3 regions of the Comamonas sp. JNW genome follow, and region 2 is predicted to be linked to each of the others. Evidence: predicted binding sites of a transcription regulator. Region 2 holds the regulator's gene; each other region holds the start of a gene.
The links. Region 2 encodes sigma-54, which starts transcription at its own class of promoters, with help from an activator protein. Its sites were predicted from a motif close to TGGCANGNAANCTGCTTT; they were not measured.
Positions count from the first base shown of each region.

Region 1: hydA (dihydropyrimidinase) is a predicted target of sigma-54. The motif match lies at 2,420-2,437, and genes of this name have one in related genera.
Region 3: glnA (type I glutamate--ammonia ligase) is a predicted target of sigma-54. The motif match lies at 3,293-3,310, and genes of this name have one in related genera.

Region 1 is NZ_QETI01000005.1:148,206-158,387, forward strand. It holds gene DCO45_RS09635 (N-carbamoyl-D-amino-acid hydrolase) at 1-789, shown strand, start outside; gene DCO45_RS09640 (threonine/serine dehydratase) at 789-1,823, shown strand; gene DCO45_RS09645 (VOC family protein) at 1,915-2,334, shown strand; gene hydA (dihydropyrimidinase) at 2,484-3,956, shown strand; gene DCO45_RS09655 (transporter substrate-binding domain-containing protein) at 4,154-5,008, shown strand; gene DCO45_RS09660 (amino acid ABC transporter ATP-binding protein) at 5,049-5,846, shown strand; gene DCO45_RS09665 (amino acid ABC transporter permease) at 5,843-6,526, shown strand; gene DCO45_RS09670 (amino acid ABC transporter permease) at 6,537-7,217, shown strand; gene DCO45_RS09675 (2-hydroxyacid dehydrogenase) at 7,292-8,242, shown strand; partial or broken gene DCO45_RS23205 (tripartite tricarboxylate transporter substrate-binding protein) at 8,292-8,378, shown strand; gene DCO45_RS09685 (hypothetical protein) at 8,719-9,243, shown strand; gene DCO45_RS09690 (hypothetical protein) at 9,323-9,583, shown strand; gene DCO45_RS22650 (hypothetical protein) at 9,814-10,182, opposite strand, start outside.
Region 2 is NZ_QETI01000008.1:40,929-51,110, reverse strand. It holds gene DCO45_RS13070 (THUMP domain-containing protein) at 1-414, opposite strand, end outside; gene DCO45_RS13065 (hypothetical protein) at 611-1,363, shown strand; gene DCO45_RS13060 (aspartyl/asparaginyl beta-hydroxylase domain-containing protein) at 1,502-2,425, shown strand; gene DCO45_RS13055 (RNA polymerase factor sigma-54) at 2,502-4,118, opposite strand; gene lptB (LPS export ABC transporter ATP-binding protein) at 4,224-5,000, opposite strand; gene lptA (lipopolysaccharide transport periplasmic protein LptA) at 5,024-5,692, opposite strand; gene DCO45_RS13040 (thiol:disulfide interchange protein DsbA/DsbL) at 5,803-6,447, opposite strand; gene DCO45_RS13035 (SPOR domain-containing protein) at 6,504-7,208, opposite strand; gene argS (arginine--tRNA ligase) at 7,235-8,944, opposite strand; gene DCO45_RS13025 (DUF2214 family protein) at 8,986-9,432, opposite strand; gene DCO45_RS13020 (LysR family transcriptional regulator) at 9,437-10,182, opposite strand, start outside.
Region 3 is NZ_QETI01000027.1:2,199-12,380, forward strand. It holds gene DCO45_RS22160 (polysaccharide deacetylase family protein) at 67-879, shown strand; gene DCO45_RS22165 (sterol desaturase family protein) at 947-1,966, shown strand; gene DCO45_RS22170 (EI24 domain-containing protein) at 2,049-2,957, shown strand; gene glnA (type I glutamate--ammonia ligase) at 3,358-4,773, shown strand; gene DCO45_RS22180 (hypothetical protein) at 5,042-5,569, shown strand; gene glnL (nitrogen regulation protein NR(II)) at 5,600-6,673, shown strand; gene ntrC (nitrogen regulation protein NR(I)) at 6,742-8,298, shown strand; gene DCO45_RS22195 (hypothetical protein) at 8,429-9,355, shown strand; gene DCO45_RS22205 (cation:dicarboxylase symporter family transporter) at 9,760-10,182, shown strand, end outside.

The sequences.
Region 1 (10,182 bases), on a different contig from region 2:
CCCGCCACCCAGCCGCTGTTCGATGCAATCAAGCGCTACGGTATCACCTGCTACCTGGGCTACGCCGAGATCGCCCACGAAGCCGATGAAACCGGCGTGCTGCGCAAGCGCCGCTTCAACACCTCGGTGGTGATTGCACCGTCGGGTGAGGTCATATTGAAGTACCGCAAAATCCACCTGCCCGGTCACAAGGAGTTCTCCACCATCCGCAAGGTGCAGCACCTGGAGAAGCGCTATTTTGAAGTGGGCAACCTGGGCTTTCCGGTCACCCGCGCGCCTGTAGGTGAAGTTGAAGGCGTCAACATGGGCATGCTGATCTGCAACGACCGCCGCTGGCCAGAATCCTGGCGTGAGCTGGGTCTGCAGCAGGTGGAACTGGTCATGCTGGGCTACAACACCCCGGCCGTGAACCAGGAAAACCGTGGCTTTGAAGCCCACCACCTGCGCAACTTCCACTCGCAATTATCGATCCAGGCCGGTTGCTACCAAAACGCCACGTTTGGCGTGGGCGTGGCCAAGGCGGGTAATGAAGACGGCTTTGAGCTGATGGGCCACTCGATCATCGTCAACCCGCAAGGCGAGATCATGGCGATGGCTACCAGCTGGGACGACGAGCTGGTCGTGGCCGACTGCAACCTCGCGATGTGCGAGTTGGGCCGCACGACCATCTTCAACTTTGCGCAGCACCGCCGCCTCGAAGCCTACCAGCGGCTCACCAACCAAACTGGCAGCACAGCGCCTGCGGTTTGGCAGCCCCAAGGCGCTGCCGTCGCCCAGGAGCAGAACTAATGAATGCGCCCAGCCTGGCCGAGCTGCCCAGCAGCATCCAGCATGAGCTGTTTGGCGTAATGCGCGTGCCCACGTTTGCCGATGTTGAGTTGGCCGCCGAGCGCATTGCGCCCTATATACGCCGCACGCCACTGCTGTTTTCGCGCAGCCTGAGCGAACGCACGGGTGCACGCATCTGGCTCAAGCCCGAATGCCTGCAAATCACCGGTTCCTTCAAGCTGCGCGGTGCCTTTAATGCGATCTTGTCGCTCAGCCAAGCGCAGCGCCAGAACGGCGTGATCGCGTACTCCACGGGCAACCACGGCCAGGCGATTGCCTGGGCCGCTGCCACGCTGGGCGTGCAGGCGACGATTGTGATGCCCGCTGATGCGCCCAAGAACAAGGTCAAAAAGGCGCTGGAGCAGGGCGCCAAAGTGGTGCACTACGACCGCATGACGCAAAGCCGTGAGGAGATCGGCATGCAGTTGCTGGCCGAGACCGACGCAACCCTGATCCCACCGGGCGACTTTCCCGAAGTGCTGGCCGCCCAAGGCACGGTCGCGCTCGAAGCCTTGCAGGACTTGCCTGCCGATGACCTGGCGCAACTCGGTCTGTTTGCCGCCCCCTGTGGCGGTGGCGGCATGATGGCGGGCTGCAATCTGAGCCTGGCCGCCTTGAGCCCGCAGACCCGCTGCGTCGCCGTGGAACCGGCTGCGTTTGATGACACCGTGCGCTCACTGGCCAGTGGCACGCGCCAGAGCAATCCCCAATCGGCCGATTCGATTTGCGATGCCTTGCAGGCCGTCACACCGGCCGAGCTGCCTTATGCGATCAATGGCCTGCGCCTGAGCCAGGCCGTCAGCGTCAGCGACGCCGAGGTACTGGCTGCCATGCGTTTTGCCATCGAAGACCTGCGCTTGGTGGTCGAGCCCGGCGGCGCAGTGGCTTTGGCAGCCTTGCTCGCAGGCAAGTTGCCGCTAGAGGGCCAAAGTGCAGTGGTTGTGCTGTCAGGGGCCAATGTCGACTTGCCTTTGCTCAGCCAGGCCCTGGCTTGATGCCATCTGCCACGTCCCGAGCGGGCCTGCTCTGCGTTCCATGCATTCGCCAGCGCCCGCACCGTCCAGCTATTTCCAGAGTCCATACACCATGAATTTACCTTCCGCTTTCCACTTTGCCTTCAATATCCGCGATCTGGACCAGGCCCGCGCCTTTTACGGCGGCGTGCTCGGCTGCATCGAAGGCCGCAGCACCGACACCTGGGTCGATTTTGATTTCTTCGGCCACCAAATCTCCCTGCACCTGGGCGAGCCCTTTGCCACGGCCAACACCGGCAAGGTCGGCCAGCACATGGTGCCGATGCCGCACTTCGGCATCATCTTGCTCTACCCCGACTGGCGCGCCATGGCCGACCGCCTGCAAGTCGCCGGTGTGGAGTTTGTGCTCGCGCCCCAAGTGCGCTTTGAGGGCGAGCCCGGTGAGCAATGGACCATGTTCTTTCGCGATCCCTTTGGCAATCCGATCGAGGTCAAAGGCTTCCGCTCAGAAGCGCAAATCTACGCGCACTAAGAATGTATTCAGGTTCCCAAAAACACTGCCCCAAGGCCGCTCCATGCACCAAAGCCGATGCAATGAGCACCAATCCGGTGCAAGTTGGCATGAAGCCTGCTTACCACCCGGGCATCTGTCTGAACCTAGCTTGAGAAAGAAACGATGCCATGTTTGATTTGACCATCCGCAACGGCCGTATCAGCACCTCCCAAAACACCTTTGTGGCCGATATCGGCATTCAGGGCGGCACCATTGCTGCCATTGGGGAGAACCTGCCAGCAGGGCGGCGTGACATTGACGCACAAGGCCTGTGGGTCATGCCTGGCGGCATCGACAGCCACGCCCATATTGAACAAGCGTCCAGCGCGGGCGTGATGTGCGCTGATGATTTCTACAGCGCCACGGTCTCGGCCGCGTTTGGTGGCACGACCTGCGTGATCCCGTTTGCTGCGCAGCACAAAGGCCAGCAAGTGCCCGAGGTGATCGCCGCCTACGCCAAGCTGGCGGCCGAGAAAGCGGTGATCGACTACGGCTTTCACCTGATCCTGTCCGAGATCACCCCTCAAATGCTGGAGCAGGATTTGCCACGCGCGATTGCAGAGGGCATCACCTCGCTGAAGGTCTACATGACCTACGACAAGCTCAAGATCGACGACTTCCAGATGCTGGATGTGCTGGAAGTCGCAGGCCGCGAAGGCGCGATGGTCATGGTGCATGCCGAGAACCACGACGTGATCCGCTGGATTGCGCGCCGCTTGCTGGACAAGGGCCTCACGGCACCCAAATTCCACGGCGTGGCCCACGATGCGATTGCAGAAATCGAAGCGAGCTCGCGCGCCATCCAGCTGGCCAATCTGCTCGATGTGCCGATTTTGCTGGTGCATATCTCAGGCCCCGAGGCGATTGAAGTGATTCGCAGTGCCCGGCAACTGGGCAGCAAAGTGCATGCCGAGACCTGCCCGCAATACCTGTTCCTGACCGCAGAAGACATGGACCAGGAGGGCCTGGAAGGCGCAAAATTCTGCTGCAGTCCACCCGTGCGCGACAAGGCCGCGCAAGACAAGGTCTGGCAAGGCCTGCTGGATGGCACCCTGGGCATCTACAGTTCTGACCACGCGCCCTACAAGTTCGATGAAAGCGGCAAGCTGCCCAAGGGCGATGCCACCACCTTCAAGGAAATGGCCAATGGCGTGCCCGGCCTGGAGCTGCGCTTGCCGCTGCTGTTCTCCGAGGGCCTGCTGACTGGCCGCCTCACGCCCGAAGAATTTGTGCGTCTCACTGCCACCAACCATGCATGCATGTATGGCCTGCAAAAACGCAAGGGCGATATTGCCGTCGGCCTGGATGCCGACATTGCGATTTGGGACCCCCAAGCCCAGCGCAGCGTGCGCTGGAGCGACCTGCACGACCAGGTCGGCTACACGCCTTACGAGGGCCGTGTGGTCAATGGCTGGCCCATCACCGTGATCAGCCGTGGCGAGGTCGTGGTCGAGAACGCCCAGCTGCAGGCCGAGCGTGGCCGTGGCCAATTCTTGCCTTGCGAATGCCCCGAGCCGATTTTGCAAGCAGCCCAGCAGCCCAAGCCCTCTGATGCCTCGCAATGGCTGGGGCTCAAAGGCAAGGCCTGGCAGCAGTATTGAGTGCCAGATGACGTCGCCTTTTGCGTGCCAAAGCCAGGCCCAGCCTGGCTTTGGCGGGCCCTTAACAACAGGTTAAGGCATACCGATAAAACGGCAGGCGACAGCTTGGCCAATGCGCCCAATAATTTTCTCAAGCTCCCAAGCTTTCAGGCCCAGCCAGTGATGGCTTTTCATCCATGAATGAACCAACTCCGCCCATGAACAACCTTGCCCATACCCTCACTCGCGTCTCCTGGCTGACACTGGCACTGGCTTTGACCAGCGCAGCCCACGCACAAACTGCTGCGCCTTTGAAAACCGCCTTGGATCCCACCTTTGCCCCGCAGGCCATGGTCAAGATCGGCGGCGGCCTGCAAGGCTTTAACGTCGACATGGGCGAAGAAATCGCAAAGCGCCTGGGCCGCAAGCTCAGCATTGATGCAACCGAATTCTCGGGCCTGGTGCCGGGTCTCAACAGCGGCAAATACGAGTTTCTGCTCGCGCCTGTGACGGTCACGCCTGAGCGCGCCAAAGCCATGCTGTTTACCGAGGGCTACACCGAGACGAACTACACCTTCATGGGCCGAAAAAACGCAGCCGCGCTGGAGTCGCTGGAGGCGCTGAAAGGCAAGGTTGTTGCGGTCAACAAGGGCTCGAACTACGACGCCTGGGCCAAAGAGAACGCCGACAAGTACGGCTTCAAGTACTTCGTCTACGGCTCCAACGCCGATGCGATTCAGGCCGTCTTGACCAAGCGTGCCGACTACAACCTGACCGGCAGCACGGTGGCGGGCTGGGCCGTCAAACAATCGCCTGCGCTGCAGGCGGGCTACACCATCAAGACCGGGCTGGTCTGGGCGATTCCCTTCCGCCTCGACGACAAGGCCGGCCGTGACCAGGTCAGCAACGTGCTCAAGTGCATGAAGGCCGATGGCACGATCGCCAAGCTCGCAGAAAAATGGTATGGCTACTCGCCCGAGACCAACAGCGTGGAGCGCACCGTCAGCCCAGGCCACGGCGTGCCAGGCACCGAGAACTACGACGCCACCCCCGTTAAGCCGAAGTGCTCGTAAGCACGCGATGGCTGTGATAACCCTGAAGTGCTGAGAACCTATGAGTGCCCCCATTCTTGAACTTGTTGAACTGCGCAAATCCTACGGCTCGCTGGACGTCTTGCGTGGTGTGAACTTGCGTGTGTACCCGGCAGAGCTGGTGTGCGTCATCGGACCTTCTGGCTCTGGCAAAAGCACGATGCTGCGCTGCTGCAACCGGCTGGAAGAGCCCAGCGACGGCCAGGTGGTCATCAACGGCCAGGACATCATGCGGTCCGATGTCGATGTCAACCAGGTGCGCCAAAACGTCGGCATGGTGTTCCAGCACTTCAACCTGTATCCCCACCTGAACGTGCTGGGAAACATCACCCTGGCACTGCGCCAGGTGCAGAAAAAAAGCAAAGCCGAGGCCGAGACCATTGCCCAGGAGGCGCTGGCCAAAGTGGGTCTGGCCCACAAGGCGAGCGCGTTTCCCAGCCAGCTATCGGGCGGGCAGCAGCAGCGCGTGGGCATTGCGCGCGGCATTGCGCTCAAGCCCCAGGTGATGCTGTTTGACGAGCCCACCAGCGCGCTGGATCCGGAGCTGGTTGACGAGGTGCTGCAGGTGATGCGCGCGCTGCGCGATGAAGGCATGACCATGCTGGTCGTGACCCATGAAATGGCGTTTGCCCACGCAGCGGCTGACCGCGTGATCTTCATGGATGGCGGCGTGGTCGCCGAAGCGGGTACCCCGGCTGAGATTTTTGAGAACCCCCAGCAAGAGCGCACCCGCAGCTTTGTGGGCCGCTACATGCATGGCACGAATGGAGTCAAAGGCGCTGCATTGCAGGCATTCATTGGCGCAGGTGGCAGCCTATGAGCGAGTCCAGTGGCGGTTTTTTATTTACCTTTTTCAACCTTGCCATCGCGCAGGAATACTGGGCCGACATCGCGCGTGGCATGCTGGTCACCATCGGGGTCGGCATAGCGGTCGTCATCACCGGTCTGGCGCTGGGTCTGGCCATGGCAATTGGCCGCGCATTGCAGCTGCGCTGGCTGACGGCAGCCACTGTGATCTTCTCGGACGTGATGCGCTCGCTGCCACCGCTGGTGGTGCTCATCCTGCTGTATTTTGGCCTGCCGACCCTGGGGCTGGAGTTATCGGCCTTTGCCGCGACCTGGGTGAGCCTGTCGATGGTGCTGGCCGCTTATGCGCAAGAAAGCATCTGGTCGGCGATGGCCTCGCTGGCCAAAGGCCAGACCGAGGCGGCGCGCTCCACCGGCCTGTCGTGGTGGCAGGCGATGCGCTGGGTGGTCTTGCCCCAGGCGCTGCGCCGCGCGGTACCGCCGCTGACCAACCGTGTGATCTCGACGACCAAGAACACCGCACTGGGCTCGATCGTTGCCCTGGGGGAAATTCTGAGCAATGCGCAGGCCGCATCGGCGGTGGCGGGCAACCCCACGCCGCTGACGATTGGGGCATTTCTCTACCTGTTGGTGTTCTTGCCGATCGTGATTTTCTCGCGGTGGCTGGAGCACAAAACCAAAACCACCGCGTAAGTGCCAAGCCATGGAAATTTTCTTACAAAACTTCTTCAACCTCGAGGTCTTCCAGCAAGCGCTGCCGTATTTGCTGCAAGGTTTTTGGACCACGATCTGGCTCTCGGTGCTGGTGATTCCGCTGGGTGCAGCTGCAGGCTTGCTGCTGGCCCTGGGCCAGACGCAATCGAGCCGCCGCAGCCTGCGCTGGAGCATCATTGCCTATATTGATTTCTTTCGCGCCTTTCCGCCGCTGGTCTTGCTGATTTTTCTCTACTTTGGCCTGCCTTTTGTCATCGGCGATGTGCCCAAGCTGATTGCCGTGATGCTGGCCTTTACGCTGAACAACTCCAGCTACTTTGCCGAGGTGTTTCGCGCCGGCATCGAGGCCATTCCCAAAGGTCAGATGGAAGCGGCCCGCTCCACCGGTCTGAGCCGTTTGCAAGCACTGCGCTGGGTGATCTTGCCGCAGGCCACGCGCCATGTGCAGGCCGACTTGCTGGGCAACTGTATTGAGGTGGTCAAGCTCACCGCGATTGCCAGCGTGGTCGGGATTCCGGAATTGCTGCGCAACGCCCGCGATGTGCAGTCGCTGGTCTACAACCCCTCGCCCGTGGTGCTGGCCGCACTGCTCTACCTGGCCTTATTGTGGCCGCTGACGCGCTGGCTGGCGCGCCTGGAGCACCGCAAGCTCGCCATGTTCAGCCACTGATAGACGCACTAGCAGGCCTGCCATTGAATGGTTTCAATCGCAGGTTCATTGATCCATTTAATTGCGCACGCCCCATGACCCTGCACGCTACACCCATCCCATTGCCCATTCTCGGCCCCTGGCTGGCCCAGGACCTCAGTGCCAGCTTGCCTGACAGCTTCCTGCCTTTGGTCTTGCACAGTGCACCGGACTTTATGGCCCAGCTCGCACCGTACGTGCCGCGCATTCGCGCCCTGGTGTGTACCAGCGGCGGCCAGGCAATTGATGCGACCTTGATGGAGCAACTGCCCCAGCTCGAACTCATTTTGAACCTGGGTGCGGGCACGGAGTGCGTGGATTTGGCCGCCGCACAGGCACGTGGCATTCAGGTGCTGACAGGCGCAGGCGTCAATGCGGTGGACGTGGCTGAGCTTGCGATTGGCATGATGATTTCGATGGCCCGGCGCATCCATTTTGCCGACCGCGAAGTGCGCGCGCTGCAATGGGGCGCTGACCGAAAGCCGGTGCGCCGCCTGGCTGGCCAGCGCGTGGGCATTGCCGGCATGGGCGCGATTGGCCAGGCGATTGCCAAGCGCTTGCTCGCCTTCGACATGCCCATCAGCTATTTCTCACGCCGCCCAGTAGAAGCGCTGCCTTATACCCACCATGCCGATCTGCAAAGCCTGGCCACTGCGGTGGATTTTCTGTTTTTAGCCTTGCCCGGAGGCAGCGCGACACTGCATCTGGTCAATGCCGACATCCTGAGCGCCTTGGGCCCTCAGGGTTATGTGATCAATGTGGGCCGTGGCAGCGTGGTCGATGAACAAGCGCTGGCCCAAGCGCTGGCCGCAGGCCAGATTGCCGGGGCATCCCTCGACGTGTTTGAGCACGAACCGCAGGTGCCCGATAGCCTGGTTCAAAGCCCCAACACCTTGCTGCAGCCGCACCGTGGCGGCTTTACGGTCGAAGCCCACGAGGAAATCATTGCACTGACTTTGCAGCGTTTAGCCGGTTTGTACGCTAAGAGCTCCTCTCTAATCCGCTAAAAACTCAATCCACTCAATGTCAAGTCGGGGCGGCTGACATCACCTGTTCATGGTCGTCGAGAACAGGGGAGGGGCGGGCGGCCTGCTCGGTGCCGAGGTCGTGACCAGGGCGCAGGCGGATGGCTATACAGTGTTGATAGCTTTGTACCGATGGTGCTCATTTCACAGTCGCCCAATATCCTGGTGGCCAGGCCACGCGTTGCGTGGCAAGACGCTGCGATACCCGCCAACGGCTTGCCGCCCAAGGCACCGACTTGGTCGCCATGCCATCGGCCCAGTTTGCCGAGAAGATGCGCCGTGAGACCCAGGTCTATGGCGACATCATCAAGCGCTTTGGTATCAAGGCCAGCTGAGGAGGGCGCTGATACGGTGACGACCTCACCCACCACCAAAGGCCAGCCCGTATGCAGGCCTTTTTCAATGCTGGAAGCAGAACCAGCCGCTAGGGTTCGCGCAGAGAATACGTAAGGAAATGTATGCGCTTTCTGATGGCCCTGGGCCTGCTGCTCGCAGGCTCAGCCGGTGCCCAAGAGGTCTACCGCTGCGGCAATAGCTATAGCGCCGAGCCCTGCAAAAACGCCAAAACCATTGATGTGACGCCCGCAGTCAGCAATCCCGATGGGCCGCTTACCCGGCTGATCTACCTGTGCAAAAGGCCTGACAAAACCGAGCTGTGGTGGATCGATCGGCCTTGCTCGCAGGAGCGTTGGGGCCTGGTCGAGAGCGTCCGAGTGCCGAGCAATGTGGACTGGAAGACCCAAATGGCCATCGCCCAACGAAAACGGGCGGACGATGCTCGGCGCGCTAGCCGGGCCCGTCATCACTACCATTCGGCGGCGCCTGGCAGCGTACGATCCAACGAAGCGCGTTGCGAGGAATTCAAGCAAAGGGTGGAATATCCGGATGCCGCCGCCAGAGTTGGCGGTACCGCACGCAAGATGGAATGGATCCGCGAGGAACGGCAAAGCGCGCGAGACCAGCAGTTTCGGGCGGGGTGCTGAGGTTCCTGTTACAGCGCTTGCATGCGCTGGCGGGTTTCAGACCCGCACGCAGCTACACTGCGCGGCAGGAGGAGTCGCAATGGACTGGGCAAGATGGCAGATGGAGATGGATCGACAGTTCGCTTGGATGCTGTTGTGGTGGCTGGTTGGCAGCATCATCTCGTTGTGGGTCGGTTACGAGATTCTGAAGGCCGCCATCAAAAACGGCATCAATGCCTCCAGTCTGGGTGACCGCCGGAGGTTGACGCAGGCGGCGCAGCCACCAGTTGCACCAGCGGGCTACCGTTGGGTGCTGGTCAAGGATGACAAGTCTGACGCAGATATTCGGCCTGAGCGCTAAGAGCAAGAAATTGCAGGTTCTAGGCGGCGCTGAAGGAATGGCAGCTGCAAGTACTGCTGAGCACTGCAGACAGCTCCTTAGTTAATTGATACGATGTATATTACTGTTAACTCTGAGATACAGAATTAACGTATAAACAACATATCTCATCCAAAAAACCCACCTTGAAGGTGGGTTTTTTTTAATTGGAATGGTGAGTTTCGCAGAGTGTCGAATTCGATGAGAAAACATTACAAAGGCGGTACATCACCCATTGTGAGCCGTTGGGCAGGTGATCCGGCCCAACTTCTGCCGACTTGAATTATCAATTTCTCAACTGCTTTTTCCAGCCACACTCGCTCGTCCGGCTCGAGAGGCACTGTAAATTTTGTCATTTTTCTTGCCGACAAGCTATCACCGCGACCAGAGGAGAGTTCGCCAATCTTTTTAAGAAATTCTTCCTGAATATTTAGATCTTTTGCCGCCTGCTTCTGGTTTCCCGCTCGAGCATTGATAGCTGATAGAACGAAGTACGCCATACTGAGCAATGGCTCACGTCCTTCCTTGTAAAACTTGTAACGCAGCCAAATAAATTCAGTATCAGGACTAAGGTTAAAAGT
Region 2 (10,182 bases):
CGTCTCCACGCTGGGGCGCACGCCGTGGCGGCGCTCGCGGAAGCGGTCGGCAATCGCATCCTTGACGCGCAGCGCGGCAAAGTTCAGGCTGGTCAGCGGGCTGTGCTGGGAGGTGACCTCGATCTTGAAGGTCTCCTTGGGCGAAAACCAGATCTCCCAGGCCACCTCGCTGGCGGCACGGTAGAGGTCGTTCTCGTTGCGGTACATGCTGTGCGAGAGCTCGACCAGCACGCGCTGGGCCAGGCGGCTGTGCAGGTTCAGCAGCAGCGCATCGCGCCACATGCCGCGCAGCATGACGCCGCCGCGCGCCACCAGGAGGTCCTGGCCGCTGGCGCCGGTGATGGCATGGACTTCGTCCGCCAAAAGGCCCTCGACGCCGGCGGCGCAGGGCAAAAACAAATGCAGTTGGTTCATAAGCAGGGGGGCAAGCATACGCGCTTGCCCCATTGTCTGCCAAGCGCACGGGAATGTGGACTGTGCCAGTGGCATTCGCCAGCCCGGCTCCATAGCGCAGCGGTAACGGGTGGCTGGCTGCTATAGTCTGGCCCCAGAGCGGGCCGCAGCCCTCGGTGCAGCCGCCCTTCCCCTCCATCACTCAGAGAGAATGCGGATGCCCTACCTCGGAGCCGGCGTACACGTCATCATTGCGCTGTTTTTTGCGGTCCACGCCGTGCGTAGCGGCCAGAACAACTACTGGCTGTTTGTGCTGCTGGCCTTCCCCTTCCTGGGCAGCGTGGTGTATTTCTTTGCCATCTACCTGCCCAATTCGCGCCTGCAGCGCCATGCCCGCAGCCTGGCGAGCAACGCCGTCAAGGCGCTGGACCCGACCCGCGAGGTGCGCGAAGCCCAGGCCGCCTACGACTACAGCCCCACCGCGCAGAACCAGATCCGCCTGGCCCAGGCCCTGCTGGCCAATGGCCAGGCCGAGCAGGCCTTTGGCCACTTCGAGGCCAGTATGAAGGGTCCGTTTGCCAACGACCTCGATATCCGTTGGGGCGCTGCGCAAGCGGCCTACCAGGCCGGCCATCCGCAGCAGGCGCTGCAGCAGCTGCGCGTGATTGCCCAGGCCGATGTGCACTTCCGCGCCGAGGCCGTGGGCCTGCTGGTGGCCAAGGCCTACGCCCAGCTGGGCGACCAGGCGATGGCGCGCAAGAGCTTTGATTTTGCGCGCCAGCACTCGGGCAGCTTCGATGTGATGGCCGAGTACGCGATCTGGGCTGCGGGCCAGGGCGACTGGCAGACCGCCAACGCACTGCAGGCCGAGCTGAACAAGACGATGACGCACTGGAGCGGCCAGCAGCGCCAGCTCAACCGCGAGATGCTGCAGCGCCTCAAGACCGCCTTTGCCGCCCAGCCCAGGTAAGCGCACCTGGCTTGCCATTGACCAAACCGCAATAGGCCTGCTGCCAGCAGGCCATCCCACCGCCCCGCAGCCCTTGCAGCGCGCCAGTTTGCGCTTGCGCAGACAGCCGCCACAGCACAGTCGCTAAAATCGCTGTCTATGGCAAAAATCATCGTTCTGGCCCTGGTGCTGCTTTTCTTTGGCTGCGGCCTCTACATGCACCTGCGTGGCAAGGTGCGGCACAAGCTGCTGCGCCAGCTGTTTGACCACTCCACGTTCACGGCGCCATTCAATGTGTTCATGCTGATGTTCAGCAAGGTACCGCGCACGCCCTACCTGCCCACCAGCACCTTCCCCGACCTGGCCCCGCTGCAGGCCCACTGGCGCGAGATCCGCGAAGAGGCCATCGGTCTGCACCAGGCCATGCAGATCAAGGCCGCGGCCAACAACGACGACGCGGGCTTCAACTCCTTCTTCAAGACCGGCTGGAAGCGCTTCTACCTGAAGTGGTACGGCCAGGCCCACCCGTCTGCGATGGAGCTGTGCCCCAAGACCACGGCGCTGGTGCAGTCCATCCCCGGCATCAAGGCGGCCATGTTTGCCGAGCTGCCGCCCGGCGCCAAGCTCAACCTGCACCGCGACCCCTATGCCGGCTCGCTGCGCTACCACCTCGCTGTGCTGGCGCCCAATGATGACCGCTGCATGATCGAGGTCGATGGCACGCCCTACAGCTGGCGCGAGGGCGAAGGCGTGATCTTTGACGAGACCTTCATGCACTGGGCCGAGAACCGGTCCGAAGGCAACCGCATCGTGCTGTTCTGCGATGTCGAGCGCCCGATGACCAATGGCTTTGCGCAGTGGCTCAACCGCTGGCTGGGCACGCATGTGGTCGCTGCCGCCAGCTCGCCCAACAACGAAGGCGATCCGCGTGGCTTCATCAGCCGCATCTTCAAGATCTCGTTCTACATGGGCCAGTACCGCCGCCGCTTCAAGGCCTGGAACAAGACCGCCTACAAGCTCACCAAGTTTGGCCTGATGCTGGCCGTGCTGGCCTTGTTCATCTGGTGGCTGTGGCCAAAGTAAAGCGGCACCGTCTCAAAACAAAACCGCAGTGCATAACGCAGCTGCGGTTTTTTTTATGGGCCCTGGCTGCTTGCGCTTACAGCGCCTTGCGCAGGCTGGCCGGCGGGATGCGCATGGCCTCGCGGTACTTGGCCACCGTGCGGCGCGCGCATTCAATGCCCTGGGCCTGCAGCAGATCGGCGATTTTTGCATCCGACAGCGGCTTCTTCGCGCTTTCCTCGTCGAGCAACTGCTTGATCAGCGCCTTGACCGCCGTGCTCGACGCACTGCCGCCGGTCTCGGTGCCCAGGCCTGAGCCAAAGAAGTACTTGAGCTCAAACGTGCCCTGCGGCGTGGCCATGTACTTGGCCGTGGTCACGCGGCTGATGGTGGACTCGTGCAGGCCCAGCTCATCGGCAATCTCGCGCAGCACCATGGGGCGCATCGCCAGCTCGCCATGGACAAAGAAATTGCGCTGGCGCTCGACGATGGCCTGCGAGACGCGCAAGATGGTGTCAAAGCGCTGCTGGATGTTCTTGATGAACCAGCGCGCCTCCTGCAGCCGCTGCTGCAGCGCGCCATGGCCCTCGCTGCCCTTGTGGCTGCGCAAGGCATTGGCGTAGACATCCTGCACGCGCAGGCGCGGCATCACCTCGGCATTGAGCTGCACGCTGAAACCGGGCACCGGCAGGCCGCGCTCATTGCTGGGTCGCACGATGACATCGGGGATGATGGTGTTGCGGTCCACATCGGCATAGGGCCGGCCGGGGCGGGGCTCGAGCTTGGCGATCAGCGCCAGCGCGCTGCGCACCGCGGCATCACTGCATCCGGTCAGTTGCACCAGCTTGCGCACATCACGGCGCGCCAGCAGCTCCAGCGATTCCTGGCAGACCAGCAAAGCGGTCTCCAGCGCCAGCGCATCGGCCTCGGGCGTGTCCGAGCCCTCTTCATCCAACAGGCGCTGCTGGGCCTTGATCTGCAGCTGCATGCATTCGGACAGGTTGCGCGCGCCCACGCCAATCGGCTCCAGGCTTTGCAGCAAGCGCAGCGCCACAGTCAGGTGGTGCAGCAGCACTTCGTAGCGCTCGGGGTCACTGGCGTCGCCAAAGCTTTGCGCGAGCTCGGCCAGCGTTTCTTCGAGGTAGCCGTCGTCGTTCAGTGATTCAATCAGAAAGTAGAGCGCGGCCCGGTCTTCCTGGCACAGGCGCAGCGACAAGGCCTGGCGGTGCAGCACATCCTGCAGGCTCAGGTGCTCGCTGCGCCGGTCGGACATCGGCGTCTCGTCGTCGTCATCGCTGGCGCTGGAGCGCGCGGGCAGATCGCCACCCCACTCTTCCCAGTCCGATGCCGAATCGCCGGCAGCGGCCTCGGCATCGACGCCGGTTTCCTTGCCCGCGCCAAAATCCAGCGGCTGGTCGGAGGTTCCGGGCTCGAAATCGCTACTGTTGTTGGTGTCGGTGCTGGCAGCAGTATCGGCACCCTTGTCGGCTGCGTCTGCAGCGTCTGCAGCTTCGGCAGATTCAGCGGCTTCTTTACCGGCTTCAGCCTCGGGGGCCTCATCGCCCTCGCGCTCCAGAAACGGGTTTTCGTCGAGCATCTGCTCGACTTCCTGCGTCAGTTCCTGCGTGGACAGCTGCAGCAGGCGAATCGACTGCTGCAGCTGGGGGGTCAGGGTCAGGTTCTGCGATACGCGCAGCGACAGCGACGGCATCATGGCTGCGCCTCCCCACGGGCTGGGGCAGCTGGCAACGGATCAGCCCTGCCGGCCCCGCAGCGCGGGACGGCATCTTGGCTGGCACGCCCGCCAAGGCGTGCGATGTCACATACGGAAATGTTCACCCAGATACACCCTCCGGACCTCTGCGTTCTCCACAATCTCTTGCGGCGTCCCGGCGGCCAGCACCTTGCCATCGCTGATGATGCAGGCATGGTCACAGATACCCAGGGTTTCGCGCACATTGTGGTCGGTGATCAGCACGCCAATGCCGCGCTCCTTGAGAAAGGCGACAATGCGCTGGATCTCGATCACGGCGATGGGGTCGATGCCGGCGAAAGGCTCGTCGAGCAGGATGAAACGGGGCTGGGTGGCCAGCGCACGGGCGATCTCGACCCGGCGGCGCTCGCCGCCGGACAGCGCGACTGACGGTGATTCGCGCAGGTGCTCGACCCGCAGCTCCTGCAGCAGCGCGGTGAGCTGGCGCTCGACCTCGGCGCGCGAGAGCGGCTTGCCATGCTCATCTTTTTGCAGCTCCAGCACGGCGCGCACATTGTCCTGCACGCTGAGCTTGCGAAAGATCGAGGCTTCCTGCGGCAGGTAGGACAGGCCCAGCTGCGAGCGCTGGTGGATCGGCATATTGGCCACCGACTGCCCATCGATGCGGATATCCCCGCCATCGCTGCGTACCAGGCCCACGATCATGTAGAACGAGGTGGTCTTGCCCGCGCCATTGGGGCCTAGCAACCCCACCACTTCGCCCTTGCGCACCGACAGCGACACGTCCTTGACCACCTTGCGGCTGCCATAGGATTTCTCCAGGTGCAAGACCTCCAGCTGGCTGCGGTGGTCGCTGTTGGCGACCCGGGCGTTGACGGAAATGGTCGACGAGTTTTCTGCCACGGTCACTTGGCTCCGTCGTTCAGTTGGGTGCTGGGGCGCAATGGCGTCTTGTCATCGGCAGCGGGCTTGGCCGGGGCGCTGGCCTTGTCGTCTGCCTTGCCATCGGCCTTGGGCGTCAGGATCACACGGACGCGGTCCTTCTTGGGCGCACCGGGCTTGGGATCGGCCGCCGCCTGGGCGCCCTTTTGGCCGGAGACCGTGAAGGTATCGCTCAGATTGTTGTAGACGATCAGCGGGCCACTGACCTGGTCGGTCAACGTTGTCTCGCGGTAACGGCGCAACTCGCCGCGGCGCTCAAAGTGCACGGTGTCATCGCGGCCGTTATAGGTGATGACCTCGCCTTCGCCTTCGACGAACTCGTCAGGCGCGCCTGGGGCCGAGTCACGCTTTTGGCGGAAGAATGCGAGCTTGCCCGGCGCAGCAGTCACCACGCCGTGCTGGAAGCCGTCGCGGTCCTGGCTCACGGTCAGCTGCGCGCCACGGATGATGATGGTGCCCTTGGTCACCACCACATTGCCCGTGAAGACACTGGTCTGCTTGAGTTCATCGTGGCGGCCATCGTCCGCCTCGATGTTCATGGGCTTGGTGCGGTCTGCACGCTCGGCGTGCGACAGCAGCGGCACGGCCAGGGCCACTGCCACCAACAAAGAGTTAAAAATACGGTGTCTCATAAGGCATGAATCTTGCTCTGCCCCATTGTAGCCATGCTGGAGCGTTAGGCCGTTTCTGGCACAAAAAAGCCCGCGTGCGCGGGCTCTGTCTCAAGCGTTGGGGAATCCGCTCAGCCTTGTGCAGCCAGGAACTCTACCACTTGCAGCACGTTGCTCATCGAGCCGGCACGGGTTCCGTCGGTGTAGTACTTGCCCGCCACGCCCAGCGATGGAACGCCTTCGACGCCGTAGGACTCTTGCAGCTGGGTGGCCTTGCGCACCTGGCCTGCGACGCTGAAGGAGTTGTAGGCTTCCTTGAACTTGGCCAGGTCCACGCCGTTCTTGTCCATCCAGGCGAAGATCTCGTCGTCCTTGTTCAGGCGCTGGCGCTCGACGTGGATCGCACGGAAAACCTTGACATGTACGTCAGGGATCAGGCCCATCGACTCCAGCGCAAAGTAGATCTTTTGCTGGGGCACAAAGGTGTTGTTGAAGGCCACAGGCACGCGGCGGATCTGCAGGTTCTTGGGGGCAGTCTTGGCCCAGGCTTCAAACTGCGGCTCGAAGGCATTGCAGTGGGGGCAGCTGTACCAGAAGAACTCGATCACCTCGACCTTGCCAGCGGGCGCATCGGGGGTGACGGGCTTGGCCAGCTTCAGGTAGTCCTTGCCTTCCTTGAACTTGGCCTGTGCGTTGGCGCCGGTGGCAAAAGGCAGGCTCAGCGCCGAGGCGGCAGTAGCGGAAGCCGCCAAAGTGGAAAACTCACGACGTTTCATGTTTTGTTAACTCCAGTGACAAGTTGCGGTTAGGAGTGCCCTGCACCGCCAAAAGTTCAACGCTGCACGCGGACGATTTGCGCATCCACGCCGGCGCCATCGAGCTTGCCTTTGAGGCCATCGGCATCATCGCGCTTGTTGAAGGGGCCCACGCGCACCCGGTATACGGTGCGGCCATTGACTTCGCGCTCGCTCACCCGCGCTTCCCAGCCCATCATCGCCAGCTTGGCGCGCTGTGCATCGCCATCGGACTGGCTGCGGAAAGCACCGGCCTGCACGAAGTACTGGAAGCCGTCGGTGCCATCGGCACTGCGCGACTTGGCCAGATCGCCCAGCGGATCGGCGCCCTGGCCGGCCTTGGGGTCGAGCTTTGCGACCTGGGTCTTGTCTGCCGGCTTGTCAGCGGGCTTGGTGGTATCGGGCAGCACCACTTCGGGCTTGGCAGGCTTGTTTTCCACTGGCGCGGGGGCGTTGTCAGCCACCGTGCGCGGCGGCTCAGGCACCACCACGCCCTGAGCGGCCGGTGCCACAGCCGCGGGCGCACGCGCGGGGTTCTTGCCATAGAGCGGCGAGTTCGGGTCCCAGTTCTGGTTGCGTTGCGCCTCGGCCTTGTCCTTGGCCTCGCCGCGCACGCCACCTTTGTTGACAAACGGCACCGGCACATTGGTGACGTACACGGCCACGGCCAAGGCCGCGCCCACGCCCACCAGCAGCCCCAGGATCAGGCCCAGGATGGTTCCACCACGTTGATGTCGTCGCATTGCAGTTATTACCTTTGTTCGCAAAATCACATGCGCTCTGGTGCACTCACACCCAGCACGGCCAGGCCATTGCGCAGCACCTGCGCGACCGCTGCCACGAGTGCCAGACGGGCCAGTTTGGTGGCTTCGTCATCCACCAAGATACGCTCTGCATCATAGTAGCTGTGGTAGGCCGAGGCCAGGTCACGCAGATAGAACGTAACATCGTGCGGCGCATTGCCAGCCGCGGCGTTGCTCAGCATCTCGGGATACTGGGCCAGCATCTGCATCAGCGCCTGGGCCTGCGGCCCTTGCAGCGCGCCCAGGTCAATGCCGCTCAGCGCAGGCAGACCAGCGCCGCCTTGCTCCTGCCAGCCGCGCAGCACCGAGCAGATGCGCGCATGGGCGTACTGCACGTAGAACACCGGGTTGTCGTTGTTCTGGGCCACGGCCAGGTCGACATCAAAGGTGTACTCGGTATCGGGCTTGCGCGAGAGCAGGAAAAAGCGCACCGCATCCTTGCTGGTCCACTCGATCAGGTCGCGCAAGGTGACATAGCTGCCGGCGCGCTTGCTGATCTTGACCTCTTCACCACCGCGCACCACGCGCACCATGGTGTGCAGCACATAGTCGGGGTAGCCCTGGGGAATGCCGACATTGACCGCCTGCAGACCGGCGCGCACGCGGGCGATGGTGCCGTGGTGGTCCGTGCCCTGGATGTTGACGGCCTTGCCGTAGCCGCGCAGGAACTTTTGCGTGTGGTAGGCCACATCGGGCAGGAAGTAGGTGTAGGTGCCGTCGGACTTGCGCATCACGCGGTCCTTGTCGTCACCGAAGTCGGTGGTGCGCAGCCACAGCGCGCCATCTTGCTCATAAGTGTGGCCGCTGGCGATCAGGCGCTGGACGGTCTCGTCCACATGGCCGTTCTGGTACAGGCTCGATTCGAGGTAGTACTCGTCAAACTTGAGGTTGAAGGCCTGCAGGTCCTTGTCCTGCTCGTTGCGCAGGTAGGCCACCGCAAAGTTGCGGATGTTGTCGTAATCCTCGACATCGCCATTGGCGGTGAACGCGCGGTCATCGGCCTCGATGGTCTGCTTGGCCAGGAACGCCTGGGCAATATCGCCGATGTAGTCGCCGTTGTAGAAGTTCTTGGCCAGCGGGTTGTCGCTGTCGGTGGGCCAGCAGTCGTCACCGGGCTTGAAGCCCTTGGCACGCAGCTGGGTGCTCTTGGTCAAGGTGTCGATCTGCACGCCCGCGTCGTTGTAGTAGAACTCGCGGTGCACGCTCCAGCCCTGGCTGCCGTAGAGGTTGCAGATGGCATCGCCCAGCGCGGCCTGGCGGCCATGGCCCACGTGCAGCGGACCGGTGGGATTGGCCGAGACAAACTCGACGATGATCTTTTCATCGCGCGGCGGCTGCATGCCAAAGCGCTCGCCCTGGGCCAGCACTTCCTGCACCACCTGCTGCTTGGCAGCGGGCTTGAGGCGCAGGTTCAAAAAGCCTGGACCGGCGATCTCGACCGCATCCACCCATTGCGCAAAGGCGGGCGCGGCCTCCAGCGCCGCCTTGAGCTGCTCGCCCAGCGCGCGGGGATTGGCCTTGAGCGGCTTGGCCAGCTGCATCGCGGCGGTCACGGCATAGTCTCCGTGTGCGGCCACCTTGGGCGTTTCAAAGGCCGCACGGCTACCTGCGCCAGGCGACAATTTCTCGAGCTCGGCAGCAAGCACTGCGAGCAAATCTTTTTTGACTTGCAACATATTTGAAACTTAGACGAAGCGGTTACCAGCGCCAGGCCGGTTTACCAGCCCCGGGCATAAAACACGGCGACGGCGGCGATCACGGGAATCAGATGGGCTTGCCACATGACCCATTTACGCGTGGCGCGCACCTCGGCGTCCCCGGGCAAAGCGCCATTGTCGCGCAATTGCCGTAACCAGCGGCGGAACACGGCTGTCGGCTTGAACGACAGCACCACGCCGACGACGACCAAGCTCATCTTCAGGTGAAAAAGCGGCTGGCTGACATACCAGGTCACGCCCTTGGCGCCCAGAAACAGGCGCAGCAAGCCGGTGGCCAGCACCGCCAGCGCGGCAAAGGCGTAGATCAGATCGAGGCGCGCTAAGCGCTGCACCACGGCCCCATTCATCCACTCGGCGCGGCACAACGCCGCCTCGCTGGAGAGAAAAACCACCATGGTCAACAAGGCCAGCAGGTGCAGGCAGGCCAGAACAGCTTCCAAAGTCATCGTGTTACTCCATCTTTTTCCAGAAATCGGCACGTTCGTAGTGCTGCTTGACGAAATCGATCCACAAGCGCACCCGCAGCGGCAGGTGCTTGCGCTGCTGGAACATCACATAGATGCCGTTGGGCGGCGCAGCAAAGTCCTCCAGCACCTCGACCAGGCGGCCGGCGGCAATCTCGGACTCGACCTCCCAGGTGCTGCGCCAGGCAATGCCCCAGCCTTGCTGGCACCAGTCGTGCAGCACCTGGCCGTCCGAGCAATCGAGCGGGCCGCCAGGCTTGAGGTAGACCACCTCGCTGGCGCCAGTGGCCGCCGGCATGCGAAACGCCCAGCCCCGCGTTTGCGAGGCCTCGCTCGACAAGGTCAGGCAGTCATGCTGGCTCAGCTCGCTGGGGTGGCGGGGAATGCCGCGGCGGCGCAGGTACTCGGGCGTGGCCACGCACAGGCGCCGGTTGTCGGCCACGCGCACGCTGACCAGTGAGGAGTCGGGCAGGTCGCCCACGCGGATCGCGCAGTCATAGCCCTCGCCGGCCAGGTCGACCAGGCGGTCGCTCAGGTTCAGCGAGATCGTCACGTCGGGGTGGCGCGCATGGTAGAGCGGCAGCAGCGGCGCCACATGGCGGCGCCCAAAGCCGGCCGGTGCGGTCACGCGCAGATGCCCAGTGGCCTTGATGCCCCCGGCGCTGACGCTGGCCTCGACACTGGCCAGCTCGGCCAGCAGGCGCTGGCAGTCTTCCAAAAAGGCCGCGCCCT
Region 3 (10,182 bases), on a different contig from region 2:
CCCGTGCATAGTTGATTCAGTAGCAGAGGGGAGCTCCACGCCATGCGCAGCACATTTTTCTGGCTTTTGGCCGCAAGTTGGGGCAGCGCTGCTGCCTTTGCCCAGCCTGCTGCTCCAGCGCCTGCCGCTGCAGCCACTGCGGCAGGCAGCTGCAGCAAGCCTGTGTATCTGACCTTGGACACCGGCCACATGGGCGTGGCCAACCAGATTGCCGACGTCTTGCGCAAGACGCAGGTGAAGGTCACCTTCTTTGCCGCCAATGAACGCACCAAGGAGGGTGACGGCAGCCTGGGCGACCACTGGGCGCCTTGGTGGCGTGCGCGCGCCGCAGAAGGCCATGCCTTTGCCTCGCACACCTGGGACCACACCTACTGGCGTGGCGATATCAAAGGGCCTGCAGGCGCTGCACCCCGCTTCAGGGTGCAGCCCTCGCAAGGGCCGCAGGCGGGGCAGCGTTTTGAGTGGAGCGCTGCGCAGTATTGCGCGCAGATCCAGCAATCCGAAGACCGCCTGGCCCAGATCACTGGTGTCAAGCCTTTGCCACTGTTCCGGGCTCCCGGTGGCAAGACCTCGCCCAGCCTGATTGCGGCGGCCAGGCGCTGCGGCTATGCCCATGTGGGCTGGTCGCCAGCGGGCTTTCTCGGCGATGAACTGCCCAGCGACAAGTACCCCAACCAGCAGTTGCTGGACAAGGCGCTGCGCGACATCCGCCCCGGCGATATCTTGCTGGCCCACCTGGGCATCTGGGACCGCAAGGTCCCCTGGGCGCCTGCCGTGCTGCAGCCCTTGATTGAAGGCCTGCAGGCCAAGGGATTTTGCTTTGCCACCCTGCGCGAACATCCCCAGTACCAAGAATGGATTCGTCAGCATGGTGGCTGAGAGCGCTTTCCGTAGCGCACATTGGCCGCTGCAAGGCTTGTGGTCTGGTTTGAATTGATGGTTTGCCATGGAATTTCTCAGCACGCTTTTTGACAACGCACAGCAGTGGCTCTTTGAGCAGTTGCTGCAGCCTCTGCTGTTCAACCTGGGCCTGGCCAGCTATCTGGAAGATGGCTACACGGCAGCGGGCTGGTTCCTCGTGGGTTGCCTGCAGATTCTCATCATGGTGCTGGTGATTGCGCCCTTGCAGCGCTGGCGGCCGGTCGAGGCTGTGACCGACCGGCATGCGATCCGGGTGGACATGCTCTACACCTTTATCCATCGCCTGGGCCTGTTTCGCCTGGCCTTGTTCTTTACCATCGATCCGCTGTGGGACATGGTGGTGGGCGCGCTGCGCGTGCGCGGCTTTGAGACCTGGCACCTCGATGCGCTCTGGCCTGGTGTGACCGACCTGGGTTGGGTGAGCCTGCTGATCTACCTGGTGGTGTTCGACTTTGTGGCCTACTGGATCCACCGCGGCCAGCACCAGTTTGTCTGGTGGTGGCGGCTGCATGCCTTGCACCATTCGCAGCAGCAGATGACGATGTGGAGCGACAACCGCAACCACCTGCTCGATGACCTGGTGCATGACAGCATTCTGGTGTTCGTGGCCGTGTTGATCGGTGTCGCGCCCAGCCAGTTTGTGGCGATTGTCGCGATCACCCAGCTGAGTGAAAGCCTGCAGCACGCGAATCTGCGCCTGTGGTTTGGCCGCCTGGGCGAGCGCCTGTGGATCAGCCCGCGTTTTCACCGCCGCCACCATGCGATTGGCATCGGCCATGAATCGCCCGCTGCCAGCGCAGCGCCCAACACGGCGGTAAAGGCCGGCGAGGCTGCGCCACGCACCCGCTTGGGGGGCTGCAATTTCGGTGTGCTGCTGCCATGGTGGGATATGCTTTTTGGCACCGCCAACTTTGAGCTGCGCTATGACCCTACCGGTATCCGTGACCAGGTGCAGCCCAACCGGCAAGGGCAGTTGCGCGATTACGGACGCGGCTTTTGGAGCCAGCAATGGCGCGGGCTGCTGCGCCTTTTGGGCCGCGCCTGAGTGCTGCGCAACCGGCTGATGCCGAACCACTGAGCGGTCCGCCAGCCTGGCCACCCGCCCAGATACATAAGGAGTTCACCCCATGCCCCTCGCGTCTGCGGGCTCCCGCCTGATGTTTGATGCCTTCTGGCGTGCCGCTGCCTATTGTTTCCGTCCCCGGGTCATGCTGCTGTCGGTGCTGCCACTGGTGGTGATGCTCGTGGCCTTGGGTGGCTGGAGCTATTTCTACTGGTCGGGTGCTGTGGCGACGATGCAGCATTGGGTGGAGACCATTGGCTGGCTGCGCACAGTGTTCAGCTGGTTTGGCAGCACTGGTACGGAAGGCTTTGCAGCCGGCATTGCGCCCTTTGTGGTGCTGATCTTGATCACGCCCATAGCGGCGGTGGTCGCGCTGCTGGTGATTGCGCTTTTGATGACACCAGCCCTGGTCAACATGGTGACCGAGCAGCGCTTTGCCCGGCTGGAGAAGAAGCAGGGCATGGGCCTGGTCACCAGCGTGCTCTGGGCTTTGAGCACCTCGGCGGTAGCCATGGTGGCCTTTGTCGTCACCATGCCGCTGTGGCTGATCCCGCCTTTGGTGCTGATCGTGCCGCCTGTCATCTGGGGCTGGCTGACCTACCGCGTGATGAGTGTCGATGCACTGGCAGAACATGCCAGCAAGGCTGAGCGCGACACGCTGCTGCAGCGTTACCGCTGGCCGCTCTTGCTGATGGGCATCATCTCGGGCTACATCGGCATTGCGCCCAGCGTCGTCTGGGCCTCGGGCATGGTGTTCACCATTGGCTTTGTGGTGCTCGTACCCATTGCGGTATGGATCTATGCGATCACGTTTGCGTTCTCCTCGCTGTGGTTCATCCACTTTTGCCTGGCCGCACTGCAGCAGCTGCGGATCGAGAATGGCGACCTGGGCGCGCAGCCGCCTGTGGCGGAGCCGCTCGTGGCCGATAAAACCGATGCCGGCTTGCTGGCCGATGGCACGGAGCCCAAGTAAGAACCTGTTCAAACAGATAAGAGCGCGGAGCAGGGCATGTGCCAATGGGCTCGGCCAGTGCCTCAGCCGCTAATGCACCAATAAGGTGCGTAAATAGCTATTTTGGTGCAGTTGCGCGATCTGTATAAAGCGCTGGTAGTTTTGCACCATCTTGGTGCTTTCAAGGCAATGCAGGCCATGGCCTGCACAGATCTGGGCCGTTGGCTGCAAAATCCTCAGCGCCTCCCGGGGCCCCAGGCCAAAAGCGCGTTACAGTCTGGCTTTGGGCAAAGTCCGGGTGCGTTCGCGTTCTGGCAGGCCCGCATCTTCTGGTTGGCATGGGCATGTCATAAAACTGGCACGTAAACTGCTTTAGTCTTGGCACAGCCCTTTTTATTCACGATTTTCTTTGGAGCATTAGATGGCCAAGAGCGTTGCAGATGTGATGAGCATGTTGGACGAGAACGAGGTCAAGTTCGTTGATCTGCGTTTCACCGACACCCGTGGCAAGGAACAGCACGTCACGGTGCCTATCTCGCACTTTGACGAAGACAAGTTCACTTCGGGCCACGCGTTTGATGGCTCCTCCATCGCTGGCTGGAAGGGTATCGAAGCATCCGATATGCTGCTGATGCCCGATCCCAACACCGCCAACATCGATCCGTTCTTTGACGAAACCACGATGTTCCTGCAGTGCGACGTGATCGAGCCCGGTGACGGCAAGGCCTATGACCGCGATCCACGCTCGGTTGCCAAGCGCGCAGAAGCCTACCTGAAGGCATCGGGCCTGGGCGATACCGCCTACTTCGGTCCAGAGCCAGAATTCTTCATCTTCGATGGCGTGCGTTGGAGCACCGAGCCCAACAACCCGTTCTTCGACATCGAAGAGTACGAAGCACCCTGGAACAGCGGCGCCAAGTTCGATAACGGCAACCGTGGCCACCGTCCACGCGTCAAGGGCGGCTACTTCCCTGTGCCTCCTGTTGACAGCACCCAGGACATGCGCGCTGAAATGTCGCTGCTGCTCGAATCGCTGGGCATCCCGGTTGAAGTGTTCCACCACGAAGTGGCGGGCGCTGGCCAGAATGAACTGGGCACTCGTTTCTCGACCCTGGTCGAGCGTGCCGACTGGACCCAGGTGCAAAAGTACGTGATCTGGAACGTGGCAGACACCTACGGCAAGACGGCGACCTTCATGCCCAAGCCTTACTCGGGCGACAACGGCTCGGGCATGCACGTGCACCAGTCCGTGTGGAAAGACGGCAAGAACCTGTTCGCCGGTGACGGCTATGCCGGTCTGTCCGATTTCGCGCTGTACTACATCGGCGGCATCATCAAGCACGCTCGCGCGCTGAACGCCATCACCAACCCTGGCACCAACAGCTACAAGCGCCTGGTTCCTGGTTTCGAAGCGCCTGTGAAGCTGGCTTACTCGGCCAAGAACCGCTCGGCATCGATCCGTATTCCTTACGTGAGCAACCCCAAGGGCCGCCGCGTGGAAGCACGTTTCCCCGATCCCCTGATGAACCCCTACCTGGGCTTCGCAGCGCTGCTGATGGCCGGTTTGGACGGCGTGGAAAACAAGATCCATCCGGGTGAAGCCGCCACCAAGGATCTGTACCATCTGCCACCCGAGGAAGACAAGCTGGTGCCTACCGTGTGCCACAGCCTGGACCAGGCTCTGGAGGCACTGGATGCCGACCGCGCGTTCCTGACCAAGGGCGGTGTGTTCAGCGACAGCATGCTGGACGCCTACATCGAGCTGAAGATGGGCGAAGTGACCCGCTTCCGCCAAGCCGTGCACCCTGTCGAATACGACATGTACTACTCGCTGTAAGCCCCTGCTGGCCAGGTCCTCGTGACCTGGCCCTTTGGGCAAAACGGCCTGCCGACCTGCGAAGGTGGCAGGCCGTTTTTTTTATGGGAGTTCTTGGGGCAGGGGGCATGGCCGGACAGCGGCGAATCTGTAACAGCAGGAACTGTTCGGCATGATCGGCCTCCTTTGTAGCTACACTGCGGGTTGCAGAGAGGGGCCATCGTGCAAAGCCGCTAACGGGCTGTCACGGACATACGGGCAAAGTGGAGTGAACGGGCGAAACGGGGTTATGCATACAAAGTTGTTGTTTTTGATGGTGGCAGTGGCATGTGCGCAAGGCGCGGTGGCGCAGGATCGCATTTATCGCTGTGGCAATGAATACACCAACGATGTGGCCAAGGCGCGGCAAAAGGGCTGCGCCGTGGTCGAAGGCGCCAATGTCACCATCGTGCAAGGCACGCGCCCGCACACACCCGCTGCCAGCCCGGCACCCGCACCCAATGCCCCCGCAGCTGCCCCGCGCCCCGCGCGTGCGCCCGCCGCTGCGACACCCGCGCCACGCTCCACCACCGCCGAAGGCCGCGCCCGCGATTCCGACGCGCGCCTCATCCTGGAGACCGAGCTGAAAAAAGCCCAGGACAAAAAGCTCGCTTTGGCGCGTGAGTACAACAACGGCGAGCCCGAGAAAAACGCGCTGGAGATGCGCAACCCCGCCTTCTACACCAAGCGCGTGGCCGATCTGAAGCAAGAAATCACGCGCAACGACAGCGATATCGCTGGCATCCAGCGTGAGCTCCAACGCCTGCCGGCCCCATAATCAAAGCTTCAACCTTTTGGGGCATATCCCATGTCTGACCTCCGTGCCATGGATCGCGAATGGCAGGCGCTGGAACACATCGCCACCTTGGTCGCCGTGATACGGCTCGATGGCGCCGCTGTGCGGGTCAATGCAGCGCTGGAGAATGCGCTGGGCGTCTCGCGCAAAAGCATTCTGGGCCACTACTTTGGTGGATTTTTCCAGGACGATGAACTGATCCACAAGGCCCTGGTCGATGCGCGGGCGCAGCGCTTTTCGTCGCTGCGCTTTGAGGCGCAATTGCGGCGCAGCCTGCAAGACGCCTTTCCCGTGCATGCCAACCTCTCTTGGTGGGAAGAGGAGGAGAGCATTCTGGTGGAGCTGTGGCCGCTGGAGCAACAGGTGCGGCAGGACCGCGAGGAGCGTGTGCGCGAGCAGGCGCTTGCCAACAAGGAGCTGATCCGCAACCTCGCCCATGAGATCAAGAACCCGCTGGGTGGCATACGGGGCGCGGCCCAGCTGCTGGAGCTGGAGCTGCCCGATGCTCAGCTCAAGGAATACACCGACGTCATCATTCACGAGGCCGACCGCTTGCAGGCGCTGGTCGACCGCTTGCTCGCGCCGCACCGCCACCCGCACACGGTGGGGGATGTGAATATCCACGAGGTCTGCGAGCGCGTCTGCCAGCTGGTGCTGCTCGAGTACCCGCAGGGCCTGCGCATCGAGCGCGATTACGACACCTCGCTGCCCGAGATCCGCGGCGATCGCGAGCAGCTCATTCAAGCCTTGCTGAACATCGTGCAAAATGCTGCGCAGGTGCTGGTGCCGCAAATGGCCCAGGACCAGGCGCGCATTACTTTGCGCACCCGCATTGCCCGGCAGCTGACCTTGGGCCGCAAGCGGCACAAGTTGGCACTGGAATTGCATGTCATCGACAACGGTCCTGGCATCGAGCCGGACATCAAGGAGCGGATCTTCTACCCCTTGGTGACCGGACGTGATGGTGGCACGGGCCTGGGTTTGCCGCTGGCGCAGACCTTTGTGCAGCGGCATGAAGGCCTGATTGAATGCGAGAGCGAGCCCGGGCGCACGGATTTCCGCATCATGCTGCCGTTGACAGACTAGGGGGCAGTTGGCTTCCCTTGCTGCAGGACCACGGTATGTAGAACTGTAAGGGTAGGGTGATAGCGACAATGAAACCAATCTGGATAGTGGATGATGACCCGTCGATCCGATTTGTACTGGAGAAGGCACTCGCCCGCGAGCAGCTGCCCACGCGCAGCTTTGTGCATCCCAAGGAAGTACTCGAAGCCTTTGACAATGTGAGCGACCAGGCACTGGCGCCGTCAGTGCTGGTCAGCGACATCCGCATGCCGGGTGGCAATGGCCTGCAGTTGCTCGAACAGGTGCATGAGGACCATCCGCAGCTGCCGGTCATCATCATGACCGCCTACTCGGACCTGGACAGCGCCGTCTCGGCCTTCCAGCGCGGGGCCTTTGAATACCTGCCCAAACCGTTTGACCTGCCCAAGGCCGTGGAGCTGATCAAGCGCGCCGTGCAGCAAAGCGAAAGCCAGGCGCCTGAGCTGTCCCAGTCGGGCGGCAATGGCGAGATGCTGGGCCAGGCCCCGGCGATGCAGGATGTGTTCCGCGCCATCGGCCGCCTGTCGCAAAGCAATGTCACGGTGATGGTGACGGGCGAGTCTGGCTCGGGCAAGGAGCTGGTCGCGCGCGCGCTGCACAAGCATTCGCCGGTGGCGGGTGGCCCGTTTGTGGCCATCAACACCGCCGCCATTCCCAAGGACTTGCTCGAGAGCGAGCTGTTTGGCCATGAACGCGGTGCCTTCACCGGCGCGCAGACCCAGCGCCGGGGCCGCTTTGAGCAGGCCGAGGGCGGCACCTTGTTTCTGGACGAAATCGGCGACATGCCGTTTGACCTGCAGACCCGGCTGCTGCGTGTGCTGTCTGACGGGCATTTCTACCGCGTCGGCGGCCATGTGCCGGTCAAGTCGCATGTGCGCGTGATAGCGGCCACCCACCAGAACCTGGAAGACCGGGTGCACAAGGGCGTGTTCCGCGAGGATTTGTTCCACCGCCTCAATGTGATCCGCCTGCGCCTGCCACCGCTGCGCGAGCGCAAGGAAGACATTCCGATGCTGGCGCGCCACTTTCTGGCAGCCAGCGCCAAGCAATTGGGGGTGGAGCCCAAGCAGCTGTCGGAAGCGGCACTGGCCCAACTGGCCCAGTTTGCGTTCCCGGGCAATGTGCGGCAGCTGGAGAACATCTGCCACTGGATCACCGTCATGGCGCCCGCGCAGTGGGTGTCCGTGCAGGATCTGCCGCCCGAGGTGCTGCAGGCCACGCCGGCTGCGCCACTGGCCTCCGCCAGCCTGGCCAGCGCAGCGCAACCGGTGCAGGCCGCGCCGCAAGACCACAGCTACCGGCCCGCTGCCGCTGAGGTGCCTGCCAGCCAGCCCGTCGTGTCCATGCCCGTCCATGGCTTGGCCAGCGGTGCAGGCCAGGGCGGTGATTGGGAGGGCGACCTGGCCCGCGAGGCCGATGTGCTGCTGCAATCGGGCAGCACCGAGGTCTGGGATGTGCTCAGCCGGCGCTTTGAATCGCAGCTGATCAAGAGTGCACTGGCCGCCACCCATGGCAGGCGCATGGAGGCGGCCCAGCGCCTGGGCATTGGCCGCAACACCATCACCCGCAAGATCCAGGAGCTGGGGCTGTCGGCCAGCGATGATTGATGCGTAAGCGCATTGAAGGGTAGACCAGCCGCCGCCTCCAAGGCGGCGGTTTCGCTGACAGAGGCCAGCCATTGATGCGGTTTGAACCGTGCCACAATGGGCCATTACTGTCTGCCCGGTGGTGCAATCCATGCAAAAGATGACTTCGGTGTTTTCGGCCCAGGCGTACCGCAACTCGCCCGAACGCATTGGCCGCCAGCGCTCGGCGCTGCTCAATACCTTGCGGCTGGCAGCGTCGACCGCCAATGGGATGGCCCAGTTGGCGGGCGATGCATTGCACGGCGCGATGGCCGGCGGTCTGCCGCCCAAGGCCAAGGCCCTGTGGGGCAACCCTGCGCGTGAAGACAGCTACTGGCGCAGCCACTACCAAAGCATGGATTTTTATGTGGCGGGTCAGCCCTTTGAGGCCTACCGCCCGGCGCTCGCGCTGGGCTGGTATGCGGCGCAGCGCAATCCCTCGGGCTTTGATGCGCTGGCCACCCAGCTGGAGGTGCAGTGGCAGCATGTGCGCGGCAGCAATCCCATGGATTGGACCGAAGCGAGGACCATTGCGCGCGCCGCCTATGACCACGCGATCAGCGGCCTGCAAGGCGAACAGCTGTCTGCCGTCCAGGTTCAGCATGCGGTGCGCGTGCTCCAGCAAGGCCTGGCCGATTGCGAGGAATGCCTGGTCGCGGGCAGCGAGCAAGCCCGGGCGATTGCGCTGCGCAGCCATTTGTATGCACTGGCCGAGCAGTTTCGCGCCATGGACTGGCAGCTGCAGGATGTGCAGCTGCAACTGGCTGAACCCAGTCCGCTGGTCGAGCGGCCCGGGCTCAGTGCTGCTGGCCGCATGCATCGCGGCTGGACCGAGTTCAAGCAGCGCGCCAACCTCCACAGCGACCGCGACCTGATTGCCGAGTGCAATCTCTGCCTGGTGCTGGTGGCCGAGCGCTACCAGCGCGTGCTGGAATCGGCCCTGCCGCTGGATGTGCGGCCCCTGCTGCAAGGCCAGGCGCAGCAACTGCGCCGCTATACCGATGAGCTGCAGCATATGCAGGACGCCCGCGCGCGCTAGCGCGCGCGTTCTGAATAAGCTGTTACAACACGTCTATGCGAAAGCGGGCAGACTGCCTGTGAAGCCGCCCGCACTGCGCCGTAAGTTGCCTGGCAGCTTTGTAATATTTCCCGTGAATTGAGAAAAAATTACCATGTAGGTGCCCACTTTCTCAAGGCGTACGCGTTTACCCGTAAAAACTTGCGGCTACAATCGGGCCCGCAGAACCTGCAATCCTGCCGTCCAAGGCAGCCTCATCGCTCTTCCCTTTTGCGGCCGAACCGCCGCTTGCTCCCGGCAGCAAAGCCTGCCCGGGCTGGAAAAAGCGCACACAGCCCAGCATGAACGCCTTGCTGATGTGCCGCATACGAGGCCCAGATCGCCCTGGACAGCACCATAAATCACAGACATCAAAGGTATTGGTTATGGCTCTCACGGGCAAAAAGGGCTCTTCGTCGGCGCTGTGGATTTTGGCGGCGATGCTGGCCGGTATTGCACTGGGCTACGCAGTCAACGCAGGCGCTGCGGATGCAGCCGCTGCCAAGGATATTGCTGGCTATATCGCTATCGTCTCGGATGTGTTTCTGCGCCTGATCAAGATGCTGATCGGGCCGCTGGTGTTCTCGACCCTGGTGGTGGGCATTGCGCACATGGGCGATGCTGCTTCGGTGGGGCGGGTGTTCTTCAAGGCGATGATGTGGTTCCTGACCGCATCGCTCGTGTCGCTGCTCTTGGGCATGGTGCTGGCCAACGTGCTGCAGCCAGGCGCCAACCTCGGTCTGCCGCTGCCCGATGTGAGCGCGGCCACCAACCTGGCCACCGGCAAGTTCACCTTGCGCGAGTTCATC